DNA from 3 places in the Psychrobacillus syltrankelensis genome. Region 1 is predicted to be linked to each of the others. Evidence: predicted binding sites of a transcription regulator. Region 1 holds the regulator's gene; each other region holds the start of a gene.
What was found. Region 1 encodes LexA, which represses DNA repair genes until DNA is damaged. Its sites were predicted from a motif close to CGAACATATGTTCG; they were not measured.
Positions count from the first base shown of each region.

Region 2: the regulator LexA is predicted to act here: its motif matches at 2,850-2,863, upstream of ACTSKG_RS03405 (Y-family DNA polymerase).
Region 3: the regulator LexA is predicted to act here: its motif matches at 6,814-6,827, upstream of uvrB (excinuclease ABC subunit UvrB).

Region 1 covers NZ_CM144227.1:1,021,039-1,029,401, forward strand. Annotated here, with positions in the region: gene tkt (transketolase) at 1-1,068, opposite strand, end outside; gene ACTSKG_RS05265 (DUF896 domain-containing protein) at 1,154-1,387, opposite strand; gene ACTSKG_RS05270 (YneB family resolvase-like protein) at 1,453-2,100, opposite strand; gene yneA (cell division suppressor protein YneA) at 2,097-2,414, opposite strand; gene lexA (transcriptional repressor LexA) at 2,589-3,209, shown strand; gene ACTSKG_RS05285 (manganese efflux pump MntP) at 3,425-3,994, opposite strand; gene ACTSKG_RS05290 (OsmC family protein) at 4,180-4,599, opposite strand; gene ACTSKG_RS05295 (amino acid ABC transporter ATP-binding protein) at 4,620-5,366, opposite strand; gene ACTSKG_RS05300 (amino acid ABC transporter permease) at 5,380-6,021, opposite strand; gene ACTSKG_RS05305 (substrate-binding periplasmic protein) at 6,040-6,858, opposite strand; gene ACTSKG_RS05310 (peptidoglycan DD-metalloendopeptidase family protein) at 7,269-7,865, opposite strand; gene ACTSKG_RS05315 (DUF1259 domain-containing protein) at 8,353-8,363, shown strand, end outside.
Region 2 covers NZ_CM144227.1:660,103-668,465, reverse strand. Annotated here, with positions in the region: gene ACTSKG_RS03420 (DinB family protein) at 1-109, opposite strand, end outside; gene ACTSKG_RS03415 (DinB family protein) at 572-1,045, opposite strand; gene ACTSKG_RS03410 (DUF6157 family protein) at 1,058-1,465, opposite strand; gene ACTSKG_RS03405 (Y-family DNA polymerase) at 1,550-2,803, opposite strand; gene ACTSKG_RS03400 (DinB family protein) at 2,993-3,529, opposite strand; gene ACTSKG_RS03395 (N-acetyltransferase family protein) at 3,770-4,315, opposite strand; gene ACTSKG_RS03390 (ABC transporter permease) at 4,358-5,398, opposite strand; gene ACTSKG_RS03385 (ABC transporter permease family protein) at 5,395-6,237, opposite strand; gene ACTSKG_RS03380 (class I SAM-dependent methyltransferase) at 6,492-7,238, opposite strand; gene ribH (6,7-dimethyl-8-ribityllumazine synthase) at 7,384-7,848, opposite strand; gene ribB (3,4-dihydroxy-2-butanone-4-phosphate synthase) at 7,887-8,363, opposite strand, start outside.
Region 3 covers NZ_CM144227.1:3,660,270-3,668,632, forward strand. Annotated here, with positions in the region: gene ACTSKG_RS18105 (MFS transporter) at 1-428, opposite strand, end outside; gene ACTSKG_RS18110 (FAD-binding protein) at 428-1,843, opposite strand; gene ACTSKG_RS18115 (hypothetical protein) at 2,223-2,417, shown strand; gene ACTSKG_RS18120 (HEAT repeat domain-containing protein) at 2,457-2,945, shown strand; gene ACTSKG_RS18125 (enoyl-CoA hydratase-related protein) at 3,129-3,905, opposite strand; gene ACTSKG_RS18130 (EAL and HDOD domain-containing protein) at 4,064-5,293, shown strand; gene ACTSKG_RS18135 (YhjD family protein) at 5,456-5,821, shown strand; gene ACTSKG_RS18140 (competence protein ComK) at 5,818-6,360, opposite strand; gene ACTSKG_RS18145 (IDEAL domain-containing protein) at 6,537-6,773, shown strand; gene uvrB (excinuclease ABC subunit UvrB) at 6,892-8,363, shown strand, end outside.

The DNA.
Region 1 (8,363 bases):
TGCATGAGAAGTACCTTCTTCGTAAGGTTTCATAGCAGCATCAAAGTTTTCTGGAAGCTCTCCTTTAATCGCTTGTTGCAATGTTGTTGCAAGCTCTGGGAATTCAGAAGAATACTTATTAAACTTCTCATTCCAAGATGCTTCCTCCTCAACACCTAAACGATTAGATGCTGCTTTAAAAGTTTCATACACTTCTGCTGGAACATAAAAATCCTCCTCAGATGACCATTGATATGCTTCTTTTGCTAAAAGTGATTCTTCTTTTCCAAGTGGCATACCATGTGCATCTGATTTACCAGCTCTATTTGGAGAACCAAATCCAATTACAGTTTTAACTTCAATAATTGTTGGTTTACTGTTTTGAGCTTTTGCTTTTTCAATAGCAGATGAAATTTCCTCAATGTCATTTCCGTCTTTAACAAAAATATAGTTCCAGCCATAAGACTCAAAACGTTTCTCTGTATTTTCTGAGAAGGATTTATGCAGATCTCCATCTAAAGAAATATCGTTGCTATCATAAAGGACAATTAATTTATCTAATTGCAAGTGTCCAGCAAGAGAAATTGCTTCTCCCGCTACACCTTCCATTAAATCTCCATCACCACAAAGAGCAAATGTGTAATGATCCACAACATTATATTCTGAACGATTATATGTAGCAGCTAAGTGTGCCTCTGCCATCGCCATTCCAACAGCCATTCCAATACCTTGTCCAAGAGGTCCAGTTGTTGCTTCTACTCCTGCAGTATGACCAAACTCTGGGTGTCCCGGTGTTTTTGAATTCCATTGACGGAAATTTTTAATCTCTTCCATTGGTAAATCGTACCCACCAAGATGAAGTAAACTATACAAAAGCATAGAACCATGACCAGCTGATAAAACAAAACGGTCACGATTGAACCAGTTTGGATTATTTGGGTTATGGCGTAAATGTTTTGTCCAAAGCGTATAAGCCATTGGTGCCGCTCCCATTGGGAGACCTGGATGACCAGAGTTCGCTTTATCTATTGCATCAATTGATAAAGTACGGATAGTATTAATTGCAAGTAAATCTGTTTTTAATGACATTAGTGACATCCTCTCGAGCTAATTTTTTCTATACTTCTAGTTTAGACAACAATGTTTGCATTATCAATGGTTTCGTAATGATTAGTTAATTCAGAAATTTCCCCTTTTTAGCTTGCTGTACTTTAAGTGGAGTCACATCATTACCTTCAGGGTCAACAACTTTTACACTCTCAATTGTATCTCTCATTGTTGTTCGAAATGTCTCTAAATATTCCTTTCTTAATGCACTTTGTTCCTTTGCTTCCTCAATAGACAAGCCATTCGACTTTGATTTTCTTGAAAGTTCACTTATTCGTTCAAGTTTCTCTTTACTTAACATATTATTCACCCTTTAAATTTTATTCTTATTTAAAGGTAAGGAAAAAACACACAGAGTGCAAGCCTTTACCCTCCGTGTGCTCCAATAAATTCAATATATCTTCTATGAACTGTTGCTTTACTTATTTCAAAACCTAATCCTTTTAATGTAGAGGTAATTTCTTCATATGTTAAACCAGCATTGCGCAGTCTTACTATTTCTTGAACTGGGATCTCTATCCGCTCCCTGCCTTCAGGGTTACCCAGAGTCTTTAAATTCCTTTCAGGACGAAATCCTTGAGAAACTGCTCGCTTCATTCCCCGTTTAATTTTGGCATTGTGTAGTTTCCGTTGATACTCTTCTACTAGGGCAAGAATTTCTAATAACATAGAGTCCATCTCATTTAAATTTAATACACCTTTATCCTGTAAAGTAAAAACAGAAGTATTTGTTTTTTGAAGAAGATGTAATACCGCCATTCGTCCATTTCCGCGTCCAATACGAGTCTCATCTTGTACAAAAACAGCATCTATTGGCTGTTCTTTGATAAATGATAATAAATCAAGCAATCCATCTCTCTCGATATCATAGCCACTATGTTTATCAATAAATACTCTTTTTACTTCATATCCTTGAAGAACAGCAAATTGAGTTAGTTCTTCTTCTTGCCTTGCTAATGACGTTTCTTGTGATTCTTTTTCTGTGCTGACACGACAATAAATGACTGCTTTCATTGGCTTATACCTGCTAGCTCTGTAGAATGATCTAGATTTACCTGATTTGACCTATTTGGGATAATAAGAATGTCTCCTGCTTTAATATGCGCTGAATGTAAGTTATTTAATGCAATTACTTCATTAATCCAATCTTCTTTTGAATTATCTGAGTCAAACTTATCAGCCAACTTCCATAAAGAATCTCCATGTTCAATTATAATAGGATAGTCTCGTCTTTCACCATTAGAATTTATAAAAGCAATTACCATTATAAAAGAAAAACTTAATCCCAAAAATATAGTTAGAAAATAATTTTTTTTAAGTAGTTTCATCATAATACCCCCATTTTAGAATATCTGTTCGCTTTATATGTTTTTATATTAAAACGAACACATGTTTTTGTCAACACCTTTTAGAACCTATGTTTGCATATTGTATAAGAGACTGATATACTATAAATAAGAATAAGAACAACACTTAAATAATATTTAAAAGAGGTGAAGGTATTGAAGAAAGCATCTAAAAGACAAGAAGATATTTTAGCGTTTATTAAAGAGGAAGTAAGAAAAAAAGGTTATCCACCCTCCGTACGTGAAATAGGCGAAGCAGTTGGACTAGCCTCAAGCTCAACTGTACATGGTCACTTGGCTAGACTGGAAAGTAAAGGCTTAATTAGACGAGATCCTACTAAACCACGTGCAATTGAAATACTTGATGGTACCAATTCAGTAATAGAAAAACAAGGAGTTGTTCACGTACCTTTAGTTGGTAAAGTAACAGCCGGTCTTCCTATTACGGCAATTGAAAATGTGGAAGAGTTCTTCCCTCTTCCTGAAACGTTTGGCACATCTGATGATAACCTGTTCATGCTTGAAATTATGGGTGATAGCATGATTGAAGCTGGTATATTAAACGGTGATTATGTTGTTGTAAAACAGCAACAGTCCGCAAATAACGGTGAAATAGTTGTTGCAATGACTGAAGATGATGAAGCAACAGTAAAACGTTTCTTTAAAGAAAAGACTTACTTCCGCTTACAACCTGAAAATTCCTCTATGGAGCCGATTATTGTCAATCAAGTATCTATTTTAGGAAAAGTAGTTGGAGTTTATCGTCATATTCAATAAACTCCTTGTATCTTGACATAATCTACTATTATATATAATATGTAATAGAGCCGATATCATATCTAAACGAAAAGTGGACATTTTCGTTTAGATTATCGAAAAAACCCCTTTACCTTTATGGTTGAGGGGTTTTTATTTGTTATATTATTAATATTTGTTGTAAAAAACGTATATCATTGGAATGATAGATTTTTCTTTGATGGATAATACAAATCCTAATCAAACAGCTCGTATATACCAATAAAAATTAGTAAACCGCCTGAAATAGAAATAGAATATTTACCAAGAAAAGTTTTATTTAGTATTAAACCAAAACGACTTCCAATACTAACAGTCAAAATTGAAAAAAAACCTATAGAAAATACTGTCCAAATGGCTGAAATTCCACTTGCTCCAATTGCAATTCCACTTACTAAACAGTTTACTGATAAAATAAATCCTAACGTTATTGCTTCTTTAACGGAAATAATATTATTTCCATCTTTATCTATTTGTTCTGTCTTTTTGGTGGTATCCTCATTAGAAAGTATACTTGATAAAATAGTCCATAGACCGACAATGCATAGTAAAGAACTCCCCAAAAAATTTGCATGTAAAATTGGAATATAGTTAGTAATAATTCCTCCACTTACGACTGCAACATAAGCAACTATCATCGAAATAATTGCTATTGTTACATTTGAAAAAATAGGGATCTTAGTTTGTTTTATTCCGTAGGCCAAACTTATTCCTAAATTGTCTAAATTAGCTGCTATCCCTATAAGGATAATAGTTATCCAATGCATTTTATCCTCCCCAAGACCTTTGATCTCTATTTATAAGGATATGCAGGATTTTCGATTTTGTTAAAATGAATTTATTTTAGATGCTTTGATTGCATTAAAAACTCCTTCAACCCTATGGATGAAGGAGTACTTTAATTCTTAAAACAAATTAAAAGGTTTTTGCATTTATTGTTGTACAGAAATCTTTAAACTTCAATTTCATTACCATTTAAGATTAAACGATAGGATATTTCTGCCTTCAAGGATGCGGATACAGCACAATATTTTTCTTCTCCCAATTTAATTGCTCGTACTACTTTTTTTGCGTCGATATCCCCTCTTACATCGAATAATAAGGAAGCTGCAGTAAATGCAGTTGGCAATTCTTCTCTGCGTGAGCCGTTTACTATAATTTCAATGGACTCAATTTTATCTAAATGTGGCTTTAAAATCATCGTAACATCGATTCCAATGCAACCTACTAGAGAGCTAAGTAACATTTCTGTTGGTGTTGGAGCATTGCCTTCTCCTCCGTAATTTGGTGTTGCGTCCATATACATTGGGTATCCTGAAGGGCCTTGCGCTTCAAAAGCACGTCCACCTTGCCATTTTGCTCTTACTTCCATTTTTATCAACCTTTCTTTCCTCAGAATTCCTTTACTTTTGCTAAAAATTTTTGTGCTCGTTCTGTATCAGGATGGGCAAAAAACGCCTTTGGTTCTGCATCTTCTATTATTTGTCCATCCGCCATAAACAAAATACGATCTGCTACATCTTGGGCAAAATTCATTTCATGGGTTACAATAATCATTGTCATTCCTTCATCTGCTAATTCTTTCATCACTTTTAACACTTCCCCAACAAGTTCAGGATCTAACGCTGACGTTGGTTCATCAAATAGCATGATTTGTGGTTCCATTGCTAATGCACGAGCAATTGCGACGCGTTGTTGTTGACCTCCTGATAGCTTAGATGGATAGACTCCCTCTTTTTCTTGCAAGTCAACACGTTTTAATAATTGGCTAGCTTTTGTCTTCGCTTGTTCCTTATTTTGTTTCTTAACGACAAGTAATGCTTCCATTACATTTTCAATTACTGTTTTATGTGGATATAAGTTAAACTGCTGAAAGACCATACCAGTATCTTGACGAATCTCATGAATCGTTTTTTGGCGTATCTTTTTCTTATCTGTTGCTCTAAGTTGATGATTATTTATAGTTATAGTTCCACTAGTGATAGCTTCTAAGCCGTTTAAGCAACGCAAAAGAGTACTTTTTCCAGAACCGCTTGGACCAACGATTGCGACAACTTGATGAGCTGGTATATTTATTGAAATATGCTTTAATACCTCCTGCTCACCAAAGCTTTTAGATAAATCATTAGCTTGTATCACAAATTTCCTCTCCTTAATAAATCGATAATCGGTTCTCTATTTTATTCAATATAAATGTAAAGATTGTACTCATTATCCAGTACATAACAGCTATAGATAAATAAAAAGGCATGTATACGTAATATTGAGCGACTAATAACTGAGCTGACCGTAATAACTCTGTTACAGTTATAACCGATACTAATGACGTTTCTTTTAGCATACCTACAAATGTATTCCCAAGAGGTGGAATGGCAATACGAATTGCTTGTGGAATCACAATACGCCGAACAGCCTGGGATTCAGTCATACCTGTCGCAAGAGCAGCTTCAGTTTGCCCAACTGGCACAGCTTGAATTGCTCCACGAAACGCTTCTGAAACATATGCTCCAATATTAATACTTAGAGCAATATACGCGGCTGTGAGCGGTCCTAATTCAATGCCATAATCAACAAGACCATAATATACAATTACGATTTGGACAAGTGGCGGCGTTCCTCGAATAATCGATACATACACTCTCGCTACAGTACGAAAGAAACGATTGCCCTTTAGACGAGCAATCGCTGTAATTAAACCGATTATCAAGCCAAAAAACATAGATACCACTGTAATCAATAAAGTATAATACGCACCTTTAAGTAAAAAGGGCAAATTATCAATTACTACTTGCATGGAAACTACCTACTTTCTCTATTCAGCCTTTGGTTCTTCACCAAACCATTTTATAAAAATTTTTTTATACGTACCGTCTTTTTTTATATCATCTAATGCCTTATTTAAATTATTCACTAAATCTGTATTACCTTTTTTAACAGCAACTGCAGCTATATCCGATTTTATTGGTTCACCAACAGCTTTCACTTTAAATCCATTTTCCTCAATTATAGGTTTTAAAGCGTATGCGTTATTTATTGTAGCGTCCGCACGACCTGCATCTAAATCTTTTAATGTTGTGATGACATCATCGTACGTATTTATTTTGAAGTCGCCTACTTTGGGCATTAAGTCATTGCGTAAAAATGCTTCATCATTCGTCCCTAGCCCTACTGCAATTTTCTTTCCTTTAAAATCATTTACTGATTGTATAGTTGTATTATCCTCTTTTACAATTACTCTCACATCATTTGTAATGTAAGGTTCCGTAAAATCAATTTGTTTTTTACGGTCCTCTGTAATCGTTACTTGGCTAACCAAAATATCAAATTTACCTTTTTGCAAGCCAGGTATAAGTCCAGAAAAGTCTTGTGCTACAAATTTTGGTTCTACCCCTAAACGTTTTGCTAATTCTTTCGCAATATCAACATCAAAACCATCGTATTCTTGATTTTTATTCATGAAATTATAAGGTGCATAGGTACCCATAATCCCTATTGTTATTTCTCCTTTATCTTGAATAGCTGATAATGAATTTTTATTATTTTCTTTTGTAGAATTATTACCACATGCTCCTAATAATACAGCTGCTGTAGTTAATATAGACAATAAAATTTTACTTTTTTTCACTTTAATTTCCCCCTAAATTTATATTTCAAACAAACTAAAAAGATTAAACTGAACAGTTCTTAAAACAAGTTAGTTTAAGTAAATATTTTCTGATAGAACTTGCAATCGTATTGTTAGTTCTATCCAACCGAACAACTTGGGCTGTAATTTCATATCTACTATTCGGTTACCTTAGCCTTATTCTGCATTTACAGAATACCTAAAGGATTAAATATTATTACTCTTTATATGATTATTCCCAAGAACATTCAGTAAAAAACATCAATTAGTATCAAAGCCATTAAAATGTATATTTTCATTCATTCAAACATATAAAAAAAGACCTATACAAGGAAAATAGGCCTTATTTATAACTTTTTATATTATTCGATTATTGTTGCCTAATTTTGAAGTTTCATCTTTAGCGCTATTCTCATTCAACTTTTATTTTGGCTTTTTAGAGCAGCAAGCGTAACTGGCCCTATTATTCCGTCTGGAGTTAATCCCTTTGCTTTTTGAAATGCTTTAATAGCTGATTCAGTTTCAGGTCCTTCAATTCCATCTACAACAATCTGATATCCTGCTACTACTAAAAGTTTCTGTATTTCTACTACTTCAGAAACAACGATATAGTTTAAAGGATTTACAGCATTTGGTTGACCTGCTTCATACCTAGGAATATGAATCTCAAAATGCAAATTTACTCCAGTAGCATTTCCTGTATCGCCTTTTATACCTACTTGTTGGCTCTGTTTAACTATTTGTCCAACTTTTACTGAGATTGATTTAAGGTGAGCATATAAAGTTTCATATTTATTACCATTTATAACATGTGCAATCGTTACTGTATTTCCATATCCTTCGATAGCTTTCGCTCGAGTAATAATACCACTTGCCGCTGCTATAATTTTTGTACTTCCATCATTACCAAAATCAACTCCCTTATGCAATCTCAAAGTGTTCGTACCAGAGTTCTTTCTTATTTGCCCATATCGCGAGGTTATTCTTCCCTCACATGGTTTAATAAATAACATATAATCCCTCCTTTCAATTCTTTTAAAATTCTACTTACAAAATCTTTAACTTACTTTACTATCAAATGCAAAGAACTGGTAGGTATCTTAGTCAAAAGTGATTACTTTTAAAAAATATTATTCTCACTTTTTTATATGTACAAGAAGTTGGGTATGAATTTAGCTTAATTGTGAATCTTGTAAAAGCAATTTATTCAAGAATCTAACTCCATGTATTGAACAATGCCAATCTATCACAAAATAATGAGGATTATATTCTAGAAATAAGAAATGAGGAGATTAAATATTATTTATCAAAAAGTAGCCCCGAAACTCCTATGATTTATTTATTTAAATATATTTCCTGAGCAATTTGAGCAATCTCCTATGATGGACGAAATGAAAGAATGTTTGGTTTTTGGTTATTGGTTTTTATGAAATTGGTGGTAACTGCCAACTAATTATGTTGGATTTTTTTCTTATTAAAATAATAAGGAGTGTGTTATTCTTGGAGAATTT
Region 2 (8,363 bases), 360 kb from region 1:
TATTAAAATCTTTGGGTACTATATCCGCAATCTCTTCTGATGTCTTTAGGATAGATTGCTCCGTTATTCCTCGTACCGTCTCCATATGTTGAAAAATTGTTTGTTCCATTTAAAAGTCCCCTATTCTCCACGAAATTAGATTCCACTCAAATATTAAAACTATTTTTTAGTTTATATTTGCTTTAAATAGACTGTTATTAACTTGAATTGCTATTGCATCTCCTACATTTATATCCTTTATTTTGAAAATTTTACTAGGATTTTCATATGGGTTTTGGTCTTCCGAGTAGGAGACTATTTCATGAATTCGTGTAATTTTACCTATTTGTTCTTCCACCTCGTTAGTGGGTATAACTTCATCGGTCATTCGGTAGGTTAAGTTGTCTATTTTAATTATAGCTGGTGTAGTGTTAGTGAATTCAGCACTGTTTAAATTTTTCGTATTACATCCTGAGAGTAAAATGAAAACAATAATTAAACCTATTGCTATTGCTTTTTTTAATCATTTCTCACCCTTTATTTCACAGAATTTCTGGTGCAATCTTATCGAAGCGTTTGAAGAAATATCCTTTCATTCCACCGTAATCGCTCGATATATTCTTTTAATCGCTTCCATATGCATGGCTTCGTGATAAAAGCTGAAGAGAAATGTTTCCCCTCTATTGTGAAAAGTGATGCCTAATCTATTTGTAAATGGCGCTGGTAGTGTTTTATTTATATTTCCTTGAATAGATTCTCTTATTCTTGTTGTTTGTTCGGTTAATACAATAAGAATATCTGCTAGTGATGGCGGTGTTACTTTCCAATCAGCTGGTTTCGTTCCAGCGCTAAACAGTTCTTCATAGTTACTTGGTACATCTAACTCTTCACCTAATACTGCAAATACGAGTCTTTCCTGTATAAACGCAATATGACCGAAATTCCAACGAATACTATTATTAAAGCCTGTTGGAACTATATCCGCAATCTCTTCCGGTATCTGTTGAATGAATTCTTTTGTTATTCCTCGTACTGTCTCCATATGTTGAAAAATTGTTTGTTCCAAATTAACTCCCCCTTATTTACTCTTTCTTTTAGAACGCATTCCTTTTAAAACTGTAATCGCATCTGACTGTAGAAATTGCTTATATTTATCACTATTAGCATCATAAATTGCTATTTTCCCTTCTTCATCATAGTGGATTCCCCACCCATACTTTTTTACTAAAGCTGAAGCTCTGAAACATGCTTTAGATGTTGCAAAAAATTGTTCTCGTAGTTCTTCTAACTGATTGGATTTAGTTTGATTCTTGATCAGGTAAGTTTTAAATTGCACATCTTCTTGTGTGTATTTGTAGGGATTGTTGTAGATTAAATCGTATTCAATATAAGCAATTGTAGGTTTTTCATTTTTAGACATCGGTATAACCGCGGAAGTAACTGGTGAATCTTCAGAAATTAAAATAAAAGTGTTTTTATAGCTCATAGAATTCTCCCCATTCATAACTCCTTGATTATCTATCCTTCTTTTTATTTATTTCGATAAATTTTCGAATTTCCCTTTAATTTTCTACTTTTTATGTCCTCCAAGTAATCCAGCTCGTTTTCTAGCGGTTCCTGCTTCAGTATAGGACACTGCTCGCAAAATTGCGGTGGAACCATATTTACTTCGCAAGTCATCCATGGTTTTTCCCAGTTTTCGTATTTTCCATTTGTCCGCTTCAAATAAGCTTAGTTGCATCGAGTGCTCCGGTTCTAAATTCGTTAAAGAAATCGATAGTCTCCGAACCGGACGATGATCATAAAAATCGTCGAAGATTTGTTCGCATACTTTATATACTTTCATCGTGGCATTCGTCGATTCTTCTATGGAGCGAGAACGGTTAAATCCCCCTCCAAAAGCATCTTTGCTGTATCCGACCGCGAGATGTATCGTTCTTCCAGCCATATTTGCTTCTCTTGCACGTCTTGCCACGTCTTCACACATCTCCAAAATAACCGCCATCACTTCTTTTTTCGTTCGGTAATCACGAAATAATACTTGCCCTTTTCCATAACTAATTTGGCCTTCTACTAGAGGTGCACCAAGTTCGGATAAATCAACTCCCCAAGCATGGTAATATAGCTGATTTCCCATCACACCAAATTTCTTCTCTAATATTTCTAAAGGAGTTTGCGCTAACTGACCTACAGTGAAAATGCCCATATTATTTAGCGTTTTCTCTAAACGGGAGCCAATTCCCCATAGTTTATTTAATGGTGAGACCGGCCATAATTTTTTCGGTACGTCCTCATAAGTCCATTTTGCAAAACCTGTTTTTTTCGCATCTAAGTCTAATGCAAGCTTCGCCATAAGCATATTTGGTCCCATTCCAACCGCACATGGCAATTGAAATTGACTATACATCCCATCTTGTATGCGCTTAATTGTATTCTCTACTGGTCCCCAAAGCTTTTCGGTTCCTCCTAAATCTGCAAAGCATTCGTCCACGCTATACACATGAATCGCTTCATTCGGAACAAACTGGTTTAAATAACGGACGATTTCTACAGAAACACGAACAAAAAACTCCATCTTCGGCTCGATTAGATGAATAGATGGATGATCTGGGATTTCGAATAGCCTAGTTCCTGTTTTTACACCAAATTCTTTTTTCATTCTCGGCGAAGCAGCAAGCACAATACTCCCCTTTTGCTCCAAATTACCAATCACAGCAATAGGTGTTGTCATCACATCAAGTCCAGCATCCGCTGCCGCACAACTTGCGAAAAAGCTTCGCATATCAATGCATATAATTTTTCGGTTTTCTAACCCTTCATACATATTCTCCACTCCTAAAAAAGGAACATTTGTTCTTAATAGTATATGACAAACATTCGTTCTTATACAATGGTAATAAATAGTTTTAGATACACGCGGGACCAATAAAAAAAGAGTGCGTTTTGACATATTAATCAAAACACACTCTGACAACGATCAATTAGATTCACTTGCCATTTTATTAGTTCTTAATTAGCTATTAGGGTAAGCTTCGGAAGAAATATAACGTTCTCTAATTATGTTGCGATGATGCAGTTCATGACCAGCTATAATAGCGATAAGTGCACGGACAGTTACTTCAGCATTGTTTGCAGTTCCCCGGCGAAGTAAATCTTCACTTGATAGGCTCTTAATTAAATGAATAGTTGACTGGCGAACAATATTCAAATTTTGAAGAAGGTCCTCTACAGACTGTTTATTAAAAGATGCATTTTGTACATATTCATTATCATTATAACCAGGGAGAGCAGCGGTTTCTCCTCGAGCGATGGAAACCAGCCTAAAGCTCATAATTCGCTCAGTATCTGCCATATGCCCAATCACTTCTTTTATGCTCCATTTCTCGGGCGCATAGCGGAAATGAGCTTGATGATCAGAAATGTTGTGAAGTAATGCAATGGTTTCTTCCATCTGTTGAACTAAAGTTTGTATGGAATCCCCATCAGATACTAACTCTACATATGTTGAATAATACGGTGCGTACTCATTTTTCTCCAGTAATTTGTGCATTTGTATGCTCCTTTATTTATTATATTTTTACTATTCTACAGTCACACTAGAAACTCCTTTGTTTTATTAAAGAAGTGCTACTATAAAGCAAACTGGTTACAACTGTATTTGAAACAACTACATATGCTTTAATACCGCTGCGTATGTAAGTGATATCAATAAACGAGCTAATTTATAGCATTTAATTAAAATAAGGCAGGCGGCGACTATACATTAGACTGTAATGCTTATTTTGGTGTTTTATTCATTAAATCTTCCCATAACAACGGTGTTGTAATATTGACCGTCTGAAAGGATTTTGTCATTTTCTAAAATACCTTCCGTTTTAAAACCATACTTTTTATAAAGATTTATCGCTTTGTCATTTGTTTCTAAAACATTTAAAGTTATTTTCTTTATTCCGTTCAAATCAGCCCAATCAATAGATTCTTTTAAAAGGTTTGTTCCAATACCGAAACCCCAATAGTCCTTTAATACACAGACCCCGAATTCTACTTTATGGGCGTAACGTTTCAAAAAATTTCCTTCACATCTTGAAAATCCGACAATTTTATCATTAATAACGGCAACTAGAAAAAGGTTTTTCTTATTTTCCGTATCCGTTTTGATTAAATTCTCAAAACCAGCTGTGTCTATATATGCTTCCCCTTTTTCTCTATCAAGGTTTTGAGACTCTCCATCAATCTGTAATCTGATTTCCGACAAATTCTTCGCATCTTTATTAATCGCATGTCTTACTATGTAGGAAACCCCGTTAACACTAAAATCCTTCTGATTAATTTTCATCCCTATCAATCCCTCCCGAGATAAAAAACTGCAGACAGAGGTCTACAGTTTTGGTGTATTTTCTTGTTCATTTTGAAGCAACAGCTGCAATTTTTCTTTTAACTGCTGCTTATTCCATTTGAGTGTCTCATCCGACACAAAAGCAACTTTCTTTCGTTTAGGGATTTTGACTTGGCCATTCACAGCTCTCGTATAGCCTTCGATCATTGCAGCAACTGCTAAAATGACAAGGGCGAAACAAATAGCAGGTGCAAGCGGAAGCCATGGAACACCCAACAAATAACGAAACGATGAACCAAAAAGTCCAGCCCACTCATAGGCAATCGATTTCGGAGGATCTCCAAACATTGGATCATAGCTCACTTTCGTTCCTCCGATAAATAATTTAAGAAGACCCAAATGAGTGAAAACAACTAATGTTTCAACAACTTGCTGCCCATATAATACAAATAATTTCTCGCGCATCATTGGAAACAGATGTCGCGTAATAATTCGAAGTCGACTAGCACCAAGTGTTCTTGAAGCCAAAATATACTCCTCGTGATAAAGTAAATTCGCTTCATTGCCAATTAACGACGCAACAATTGGCACTGTAATAATCGCCATTAGCACAACTTGAATAACAATACGCTCCCACACAGTAGTAGAAAACCCCTCTATTGGCTCCCATAGGACGGGGTACAGTATCAAATAAGAAAAAATAGTCATAGGGATATAATGAAGTGGATCAATGAAACTATTAACCAATAAACGTCTCTTTTGCCAATACGTACCGATTGCAAATCCAAGAGGTACTGCAATAAGCATACGCACGGCAGCCACACCCATCGCAGCTATAATTGTATATTTTGCGCCAAGCATAATTTTCGAAAGCATATCATATCCGAACTGGTCGGTCCCAAAAGGATGCATTAAACTAGGAGATAGCGGAGCGGCTGCCACCAACCTACCATTTTCATAGATAAAATACGTTTGTTTCGGGTCCGGTCCAAAAATCCATTCAAATACAAAACTACCAACCAAAAAGAATGTTAGCACACTAAATCCAAAAACAAAGTACGGTTGCTTCCAAACAGATTTCATTCCAAAGCACCTCCACGATTTAAACGATGCAAGAAGTACCACTCACCAAAGCTATATATGAAGAATACTGGGAAGAAAAAGCTGCAAACAGCAATAAAAAATAATTCCCCTGACAAGTGTTCACTCAAGTGAAACATAATACCTGGCATGTTAAACATTCGTTCTAATATAAATAAATTGGAAAGCATAAACCACATCGTCTTTTTCGATTGAAAAAATATACTAATAACTGCGTTTCTAAAAATATGTATAATTAAAATAATCAACTTACTAAAACCAAGAGACTTGGTAAGCTCAACATACGTTTTTCGTTCCTCTGCTTCAAATGTGAGCATACTTAAACGATACAGTTGAACCATTGGTAAAATCATCAAACAAAAAACAGGTAACATATAGATTCTTTCTCCACCAGTCACAGCAATCTTTGAAACAAAAACACCTGTTTGCTTATGAATCATGATAATTGTTAATTGAACAAGCAAAATAACTAAAATGTCAGGAAATGACTCCAAAAAGAAAAAGATTGTTTTAATTCGTTGTCTTGCCCGCTCTTTAAACAACATTGTAATAATTGTAAATAGGAGTGCTAAAAAAACTGCGAAAATCATTGCCAAAAACAATATTTCTAAAGAATAGCTAATGTAATATCCGATTTGTGAACCATAATATTGGTCCATAAAATTGGAAAGTGGAAATAGAACAAGTAATTGTTGTCCGTATTCTTTCCACAAAAATTCTCCTTGTTGAAAACCAGTAATCAGTATAGGTAGTCCACTAATTAGTAGTATACCTACGAATGCAACAACTAATTGAAGCATCCATTTCAAAAAGCCCTTCACAAAAAATCGCCTCACTATCAGAAAATTATGATGAAATTATCATAACATAGTGAACTATAAAAAAAGAGAATTTTTGGATATTTCCTGCGAATGAGGCAGTTTATTATAAATTCTAATTATTCCTACCATCTCGAAATAATTATCTAACTTTGAATTATGAAATTGGTTCAAATAAATTGACTACTATCTCCATACAAATAGTGAAGTACCTACGAAGTAGATTCATTCCTTCATGGGTTTCTTCATCTGTTATTTTATATCTGCCCAATGTATGCGATTGTTTCATTTGGGACAATAAGCCTACCGTCTATGGCATATTTGTCGAACAAATTCTTCAGCTGCTTTATATAACTATCATATTCCACGTCATTTTCTTTTAGTGAATAGGATGCTGACAGGTTTCTTTCGATAAATTTTGATTTATTAAATTGCAAATCATTTTGAAAACGATGTACATCAAAATTACTAAAAAACGTTTTGATTTTTTCATCCATATATCCAATTCCTCCACTGAAACCTTTAAAATCCGCGCAAAACCTTCTAAAGATTTGTTCATTCTCTTGTACTAACGGACTGTCCATCACACGGGAATTCCATACTAAAATAACCTTTCCTTTGTCATGAAGAATACGGCTACACTCCATTTTGAATCTAACTGTATCAAACCAGTGAAACGCCTGTGCAACAGTAATAAAATCTACACTTTTTGCCTGAAGAGTAGTATGTTCCGCAGTTCCATTCACTGGATAAAATGTTGAGAATTGTCCTAAATTTTCTTTAGATTCACTTCGCATGTCTTCACTTGGTTCAACGCCGTACACATTACATCCCATTTCAAGTAATGTCTTTGAAAAAACCCCTGTTCCCGAACCTATATCAGCGACAAAGGAGTCCTTAGCTATCCCAATGTATGATAAATGGTTAATCAATTCAGGCGCATAGCTAGGTCTTGCGTTTGCATAAATAGCAGCTTTACCGTTGAATTTCTTCGTGTTGTCCATTATATTTTCTCCTTTTTATTACTTCTCTACACTATAAAACATATCGTATCATATTTAATAATACGTTACGTATATGATCAATGATTACAAAAAGGACAGACTCATTTCAGCCTGTCCTTAGATGTATATTAAATTGCTAATTCACTTAAAATAAACGATTCAAATTCGCCATTTCAATTGCGGACACTGCAGCATCATAGCCTTTATTTCCGACTTTTGTACCAGCACGTTCAATCGCTTGTTCAATTGTTTCCGTAGTTACAATACCGAACATAACTGGTACACCTGTAGTTAAGCCAACACTTGCAACGCCTTTAGCTGTTTCGTTACAAACATAATCGTAGTGTGTCGTAGAACCGCGAATAACGGTACCTAAACCGATAATCGCATCATATTTTTTCGTTTCTGCCATTTTTTTTGCGATGAAAGGTACTTCAAATGCACCAGGCACCCATGCAACATCTACATTTTCCTCGGCAACGCCATGACGCTTCAATCCATCCAATGCACCATCCAATAATTTACCATTAATAAATTCATTAAATCTACCAACAACTACACCAATTTTTAAATCTGTACCTATTAAATTCGCTTCAAATACTTTTCCCATTCTTTATCTCTCCTATAAGTTCATTTTAAATTTTTTTATCAAACTGCTTGTTCTTGTTCTTGTTCATTTCGATATTTCACTAATGCTTCGATCGTCACAAACTTTAAACCATGTGTTTCGGCAATAGTATGTAATTCAGGAACTCTCGCCATTGAGCCGTCTACACTCATAATTTCGCAAATAACTCCTGCAGGTTGCATACCACAAAGTTTCGCAAAATCAACAGCTGCTTCTGTGTGACCTGGACGCTCGAGTACACCATTTTCTTTTGCTACAAGTGGGAACACATGACCAGGTCGGCGGAAATCCGAGCTAACCGATTCCGTGTTTAACAGTTGTAATATCGTTTCTGAACGCTCAAATGCACTAATGCCTGTTTCAGTCGTTTTATAATCCACACTTACAGTAAACGCCGTTTGATGATTGTCCGTGTTATCTTGAACCATCGGATATAAATCAAGACGATCTGCTAACACTTGAGTGACAGGCGTGCAAATTAAACCCCGACCATATGT
Region 3 (8,363 bases), 1.3 Mb from region 1:
ATAACCGCTAAAGCAGCACCAACTGATGTCCATATATGATAGCGTCCAATTTCTTTTCCTGCCGTCTCTTTTTGAACCGTACGAGCTAGAACTGTTTTTTCAGAGTTTTTCTGAACTGCCCCAAGTAAACCCATTACAACTTGAAGGATATAAACATGCCAAATTTCATATGAAAGCGGAAAAATGAGCAAAATCAGTGCCATTCCCCAAGAATAAATGATTAATAGAATTTTATCTCCCGTTTTATCAGCGAGCTTACCAATCACGGAATAGCTTATTGCTGCAGTCAGTGCAAATAATCCGTATGCCCATCCAAACTGTGAGTAGCTAGTGCCGACATTTTTTAACAACAACACATAGAAAGGAAAAATCATGCTTGCTGCCATACCTATAGTGCTTTGATAGACAATAAATCTTCTGTAATTCATCAGTGATACTCCTTATAGAAAAGATTCATGAAACGGTGATTAGGATCATACTTTTCCTTCATTTTAAAGAATTCATCTGCTCTAGGATATGCCTCTTCCAACTGTGCTTTCGTAGGATAGTTATAGTAAGGAAGATAATAGCTTCCATCATGAGCTAATGTAATATCAATCATCTTTCGAACAACTTGACCTGTTTCTGCAATACTGTCTTTACTGGTTCCTTGATTTATAAGTAAAACGAGGGCAAACATGTCTTCTTTTGCATAAGACAGGACTGCTTCATCATTCTTCTTCACATATCGAATGGTAATGTTCAGCAAATTAAAGTCTTTTTCATTTTGGAGCATTTCTCTTAAGTCATCGATATAGTTGGTAAACTCATTTATTGGTACGAAATATTCTTGCAGCACTTCCGTTTTATTTGTATTGTCATACTCCATAAATGTTGATTCGGAACGCATGACATTATTTCTTGAAATTAATGAGCCATCGATCTTCTTATTGTATGTTTCTTGCGTTTTCCAAAACATATTCTTTCCCCAATCATTTATACGGGAAAGACCAAGAAAGAATTTTGGGACAGCAATGATACTTTCCCGTTTTAATTTAGTGTATTTGTTAAAAAGTAATTGATCATTTGCTGTGAAATAATTAGTTATATACATATCCGTCAAAAAGTTATCCGGTGCAACCGAAATTCTTGCTAGATGCATTTTTATAGTGTCATTTCCAAGAACATTATTAGTGAAATAGGAACTGTACTCATCGTAAGCTAGCGATTTAGTTTGAACTTGATAGAGTTCGTCATCTCTCAATTGCAAAGTTACATCAAGAATTACACCGAATAACCCGTAACCCCCAATGACCAGACGAAAGAGTTCAGGGTTTTCTTCACGACTGACATGAATAATATCCCCTTCTGCATTAAGTAATCTAAATGATTTTACGGATTCAATTAAAGAAGTATTTCTAATGTCACGGCCGTGAACATTCACACTTAATGAACCACCCACAGTGAAAATATTTTGCGATTGACTAACCATTAAAGCAAGTCCATACGGATTAATATAGGATTGTATGTCAGCCCAAGTTACTCCACTTTGAACAGTGATGAGTTTATTCTCTTTATCTAGTTCTAGAATTTTATTATAGTTTTTCATATCGAGTTGAATTCCATTTGGATAGAGGGTTTGACCACCTTGACTATGCTGCATGCCTGCAATAGAAATTGAATCATTATGCATATTCGCTTGTTCAATAATTTTACGGAGTTTCTCCTCATCATCACTTGATTTCACTGCCTTCATCTTGGTAGGTAAAAGTCTCCCATAATCCTCTACAATTGGATGGGACAATTGAAAATGAAATATTTTAAAGGAGCAAATTAATAAGACTATATATAAAATAAAAACCAAATAACGATTTTTGAAAATTTGTCTCGCCTCCTTTTACAAATGCAACTATACTTTAACATCTGAAGTGGTATTTTAATAGATAGTATTCTTATGGATGAAACAGATTGGTCTTAGATAATTTAGTGTCATTAATATTTGTTGTAAAAAGGAAAGGATTATTATCTCGACATTAATTGAAATCCCGTTCAAAAAGGCAAAAAAATAGCATATAACCCCATTAGGAGGACTGAATATTAAGCCATTAGAATTTTTACAATCCTATGATTTACATGATAGTCTTGTAGAATCAATTCAATTTAATTCCGCTGAAAATATGCTCTTAATAAAGGTAGAACTAAATAATTGGAAACAGAACAATTATAATGAAGTAGAACCAGAGATGTTAAAATGTCAACTGGTGTTTAATGGTGTTTCTACTTTTGAAATGCAACCCAATACAAATGTTGATTTTGATGAAATTTTGGAAATAGGGTTAATAGACGATTTTGGAAAAATTAAAATTGTTTTAAGCAGTAACGAAGATGTTACAGTTCTAATATTTAATGCAAAAGAAGTAAACTTTATAAAAAGATAATAGGTAATCAGGGTACAGTAAAGTAGAGGTGTAATAGTTATGCTAGGAAAACTAGATAGTAAAATAGCTGATAATAAAATAGATGAAGCTGTTGCTATAGTAGAAGAACTAGGTAGTAAAAAGATAGTTGAAGCAGTTCATCTTTTGATTCATCATGTATTAACTACAAAAAATGTTATATTGAGAAATGCAATTGCTATAGCATTAGCTGACATTGGAAGTAAGGAAGCTATAGAGCCTTTGATAAGTTTACTGAAAAACCCAAATACAATTGGTGCTAGAGGTACAATATTGTATGCTTTGGAATCTTTTCAGTGCGCAGAGTATATAGAACTGTTTGCTGAATTGTTAGGTGAAGATAGTTTTGAGGTGAGCAGACAGGCATTTATTTTGATAGATTCTCATTCAGAAAATATCTCAAGTGAAACAAAGGAAAGTTGTATAAGAATCATTCAGAAAAAAATTGATCGCATAACTGACCAGAAAGAATTTTTAATTGATTCTTTGGAAGAATTAGGATGGGAATAAGAGTGCCATTTAAAGACAACTGAATACCACATAACCCGAATTGAGCACCACATAACTCAGTCCGAGCAACACATACCAGAAAACAAACAAACATTCCCACGAAATTATCAAAAAAAGGATAATGAAGTGACTCAGTCACTTTCACTATCCTAAAATATTCTATGTTAATAGTATAGACTTTTCTTATTTTCCTTTAAACACTGGTTTTCTTTTTTCACTAAACGCGTTTAATGCTTCTACTCGATCTTCTGTTGGAATAGTGATTTCGTAAGCTTTACGTTCAATGTTTAACCCCGTATGTAGGTCTACATTCATGCCGTGTTTGATAGCAAACTTTGCTTGTTGAAGGGCGATTGGTCCATTGCCAAGCATTAATGCTGCAAAATTTTCTGTTTCTACTATTAATGTTTCACGCGGTGTAACCTTTGTTACTAAACCGTATGCAAGTGCTTCTTCTGCTTTTAGTCTTTTTGCTGTTAAAATAAGCTCTAGTGCTTTTGCTTCTCCGATAAGTCGTGGTAGACGTTGAGTACCACCTGCACCTGGAATAATGGCTAAACTTGTTTCAGTTAACCCTAATTGAATATCATCTGCTGCAATTCGAAAATCACATGCTAGTGCAAGTTCTGTACCTCCACCAAAGGCGTAACCATTTAGCATGGCAATCGTTGGTTGCGGAAGATTTTCTATAGCAGAGAATACTTCTCCAATTTTATAAATATTTCTTTTTACTTGTTGATCGGTTAAATTTTTTCGTTCTTTTAAGTCTGCCCCTACACTAAATGATTTTACTCCAGCTCCTGTGAAAATCACAACACGGATATCTGGATTTATACGGATCGATTCCGTGATATCCCCTAGCTCTCGAAGCATCTCGTAATTAAATGCATTTAGTGCTTCGGGTCTATTTAGTGTTACATAAGCCAAATTTCCGTGCTGTTCATAATAAATCGATTTCATTTCATTTCCCCCTAAAAAATACAATTATTTCCCCATACAAAACATATCATTTTACTAGTAGTCTGTCATCTATAGAAATGTATTCAAAATAGGTCGATTTTCCTTTTCCAGTTTGGTACAATTATGTTATTGAAATCACAAAGATTTGAGGAATTCACGTGGACATTTTTGTTGCGAGACAACCTATTTTTACTAAAAATGAGCGCATTTTTGGTTATGAATTATTATATAGAGATGGTCAAAGTGATTCTTTCCCCATTCTAGAGGGTGATACCGCTACTTTAGACGTGTTGGTAAATTCGTTCCTTACGATTGGAATTAATGAATTAGCAGGAGAAAAAATTTGTTTTATTAACTTTACAGAAAATTTGTTAGAGGAAGATATATTTGCGAAATTTCCATCGAATCGAATAATAGTAGAAATATTAGAGGATATTCCTATTACGGTTTCTTTACTTCAAAAAATACGGAAAATAAAATCTCTTGGTTTTTTAATTGCTCTAGATGATTTTGTCCTTCAAAAAAATGTTACTTTGTATGATGAGCTATTTTCTATTGTTAACTTCATAAAGGTAGATTTTCTTTCAAGTACAACTAAAGAAAGACAAGCTATAGAACAAATTGTTAAAGCGAATTATCCAAATGTTGTTTTGCTTGCGGAGAAAGTGGAAACACGGGCCGAATTTTACGAGGCTAAAGAGGCAGGATATAAGCTCTTTCAAGGGTACTTCTTTGCTAAACCGGAAATTATTAAAGGTACTGAAATACCAACTAATATGGCGCAATATTTTCGAATCATTAACTTATTGAGAGATAAATCTGCTTCAATTGAGGAGGTTGCAGATGAAATCGAACGGGATGTTTCTCTATCATTCAAAGTGTTAAAGATGATTAATTCTCCTGCTGTTCGTACGAAATCAAAGGTTCGTTCTATTAAGCAAGGCGTGCTCATGCTTGGTTTAGAAGAATTAAATCATTGGTTATATGTTTTAATGCTTCGGGAAACAAAGATAAATCATTCAGGAGATGGATTGGCTCTCATTGAAGCATCATTATTTAGAGCAAAGTTTTGTGATTTACTCGCAAGACGTAAGCTTTTACCAAATGCTTCTGAATATTTCATAATAGGGATGTTTTCTTTAATTGATACATTATTGCACCGTTCCATGAATCAATTATTAAAGGAGCTACCTCTTTCAGATGAAGTGGCAGAAACACTGAGTGGCACGAAAACCGAAATGACACCTTATTTAGAATTTACCATTGCTTGTGATGAAGTTCGATGGAACGACATAGTAGCTGGAGCGGAAGTGCTTGGTATTGAGCACGCTACAATAAATGATTTTTACTTAGAAGCACGTCGTTGGGCTGCTGAAATTATAAAATAAATAACGATAATAAAAGCCTCGATGAGCTTGTAATTTGCTCATCGAGGCTTTTACTTTTAGTTCATTAAATTGGAAGAAAATATTTGTTCTAGAATGTTGCGTTTTCCTACAAAAGATGTACAATTAGGATAGAACAGGTGTTCTTAAAAAGGAGAATGCGACATGCCACTAATACCGGAAGAATCAATACCATATTTAGAAAACATGATCTATCTCCCAATGGTATTAACTATTTTAGAGAAAGATCGAACGATTTTTGAGCAAGCTCCCTTTAAGTTGAAGCGGCCGTATATATCCATGGTTGAAGAAGCTGCAAAGCATGTACAAAAAGAATTAAAAGAAACGCATATTTATATGAAGCGACATAGTATGAAAGTTCTTCGTGGGGAAGGGGATGATATGTTCACAGAATATGTTTTTTTTCATGGTGGGTATGAGGAACATCGTCGTTATCTAAACGTCCGCCTCCGCAACAGAGTGGAAGAACTACTTTCTATGTACTTCGCTCTAGTAGAAAAAATTCGTTAGTCTTGGAAATATTTCTGAGAAAATTGATTGCGTGATGTTAAGAATTCAGTATGTGATAGACGACTCATTCTTTTTAAAAAATGCATTTTTAGAAGATTTGCAAACCCCACTTGTTTACTTAACGTAATGGTGGAGGAGTTTACTGCAATCTTTTTGCCATTTATTAATACTACCGTACAACCATCCTCACTTGGTTCAAACCTGTCAATAGCATTAAGTGCAAACCAAACATTTAAATCCGATTTAGGAGACAAAAGTGGTATTAAAATAAATGGACTTCCATAGTCATGAGCCACAACTATAGGGAGTTTAAGATAATTGCCAAGCGTATCTTTTGAAAAATCTTTAGCTTGTTGAAAAGAAGAACCGTAATAGGCACATGATTGACGAACAATATCATAAGGCTTCTTACCTATTAGAATGGGCTCTCCCGTAATATTAGTAACCTTTGTATAAATCTTGTTATTTATTCGAACTGGCTGCAATACCGCAGTTTCAAATGAAACTAGGAAGGATTTATCATCTGCTTTTTTTGACATAATATTCACTCCTTAGTAGTTTATACATCAATTATAGTTAAATTTGGAAGTAAATCAAGTAAATATAACGAATTTTAAAAATCTTTGAATTAATCTCAAATTCACAATTTTCTCAAAATGATTGCAACTCTTGTTTTACTTTTATATAATGGATAAAAGGCATCGGGGTGATGGAGATGGACAAACAATATTCATATGCAGATTTTTTGAAAGCAATGGGTCAAACCGGTAAAGAAAGTTCTGCCGAGAAATTGTTGAATGAAATATATCTTGATATGTTTTTGAACATTATCCACCGGGAACAAAGTAGTTATCGATTATTAAAGTTGATTGATGAAGCTCTTGATAAAAGAGATCAGGTAACATTTATGAAGTATACGAAGGCATTACAACAATTACAAAGTACAAAGTAAAAGCCGCTTATGCAGAGCGGCTTTTCTTTTCTAATTCAAAAAAACATACGTTCGTTTTCTTCGTTTTTAAAAACGAATTATGTTAAACTAAAAACATCTAAACCGTAGGAGGCATACTATGGATCAACTATTCGATTTACAAGCTCCATATGACCCAGCAGGGGATCAAATAAAAGCAATCGAACAACTAGTAGAAGGTGTGCGAGAAGGAAAAAAACATCAAACGTTGCTTGGGGCTACTGGTACCGGAAAGACGTTTACAATATCAAATGTTATTCAACAAACAAATAAACCAACACTTGTGATGGCGCATAATAAGACACTTGCAGGACAGCTATATAGTGAATTTAAAGAGTTCTTTCCAAATAATGCAGTGGAATATTTCGTCAGTTATTATGATTATTATCAACCGGAAGCGTACGTACCACAAACGGACACATATATAGAAAAGGATTCAAGTATAAACGAAGAGATTGATAAGCTTCGTCACTCGGCGACATCTTCTTTGTTCGAAAGAAAAGATGTCATTATTATTGCGTCAGTTTCTTGTATATATGGCCTCGGAAATCCAGAGGAATATAAAGAAATGGTCGTTTCGCTTCGAACGGGCATGGAAATAGAAAGGAACCAGCTCTTGCGAAAGTTAGTTGATATTCAATATGAGCGAAATGATATTAACTTTACGAGAGGGACATTTCGCGTAAGAGGGGATGTTGTGGAAATTTTTCCTGCCTCTCGCGATGAAAAATGTCTACGAGTAGAATTTTTCGGAGATGATATCGATCGTATACGTGAAGTAGACGCATTGACAGGTGAGATATTAGGGGAACGAGATCATGTAGCAATATTTCCAGCTTCCCACTTCGTTACACGTGAAGAAAAAATGCTCCTAGCTATTGAAAATATAGAAAAAGAACTAGAGGTACAACTTAAAATTTTACGAAGTGAAGACAAGTTACTAGAAGCACAACGTTTGGAACAACGGACAAACTATGATTTAGAAATGATGCGAGAAATGGGTTTTTGTTCAGGAATTGAAAACTACTCTCGTCATCTGACTCTACGTGAAGCAGGGGCAACACCATATACGTTGCTCGACTATTTTCCGAAAGACTTTTTAATAGTAGTAGATGAAAGTCATGTTTCGTTACCCCAAGTAAGAGGAATGTATAATGGTGACCAAGCAAGAAAGTCGGTCCTAGTAAATCATGGGTTCAGATTGCCATCTGCTCTTGATAACCGACCACTTACTTTTAGCGAATTTGAAGATCATGTTCATCAAGCTATCTTCGTATCAGCTACTCCAGGTCCATACGAATTAGAACATACTCCGGATATGGTCGAACAAATTATTCGTCCAACAGGGTTATTAGATCCAATTATTACAGTGAAACCAATTGAAGGTCAAATAGATGATTTAATCAATGAAATACATGAGAGAACCTTAAAAAATGAACGAGTGCTAATTACAACATTAACGAAGAAAATGTCAGAGGACTTAACCGATTATTTAAAAGAAATTGGAATTAAAGTTCAATATTTGCATTCAGAAATAAAAACACTAGAACGAATTGAAATAATAAGAGAACT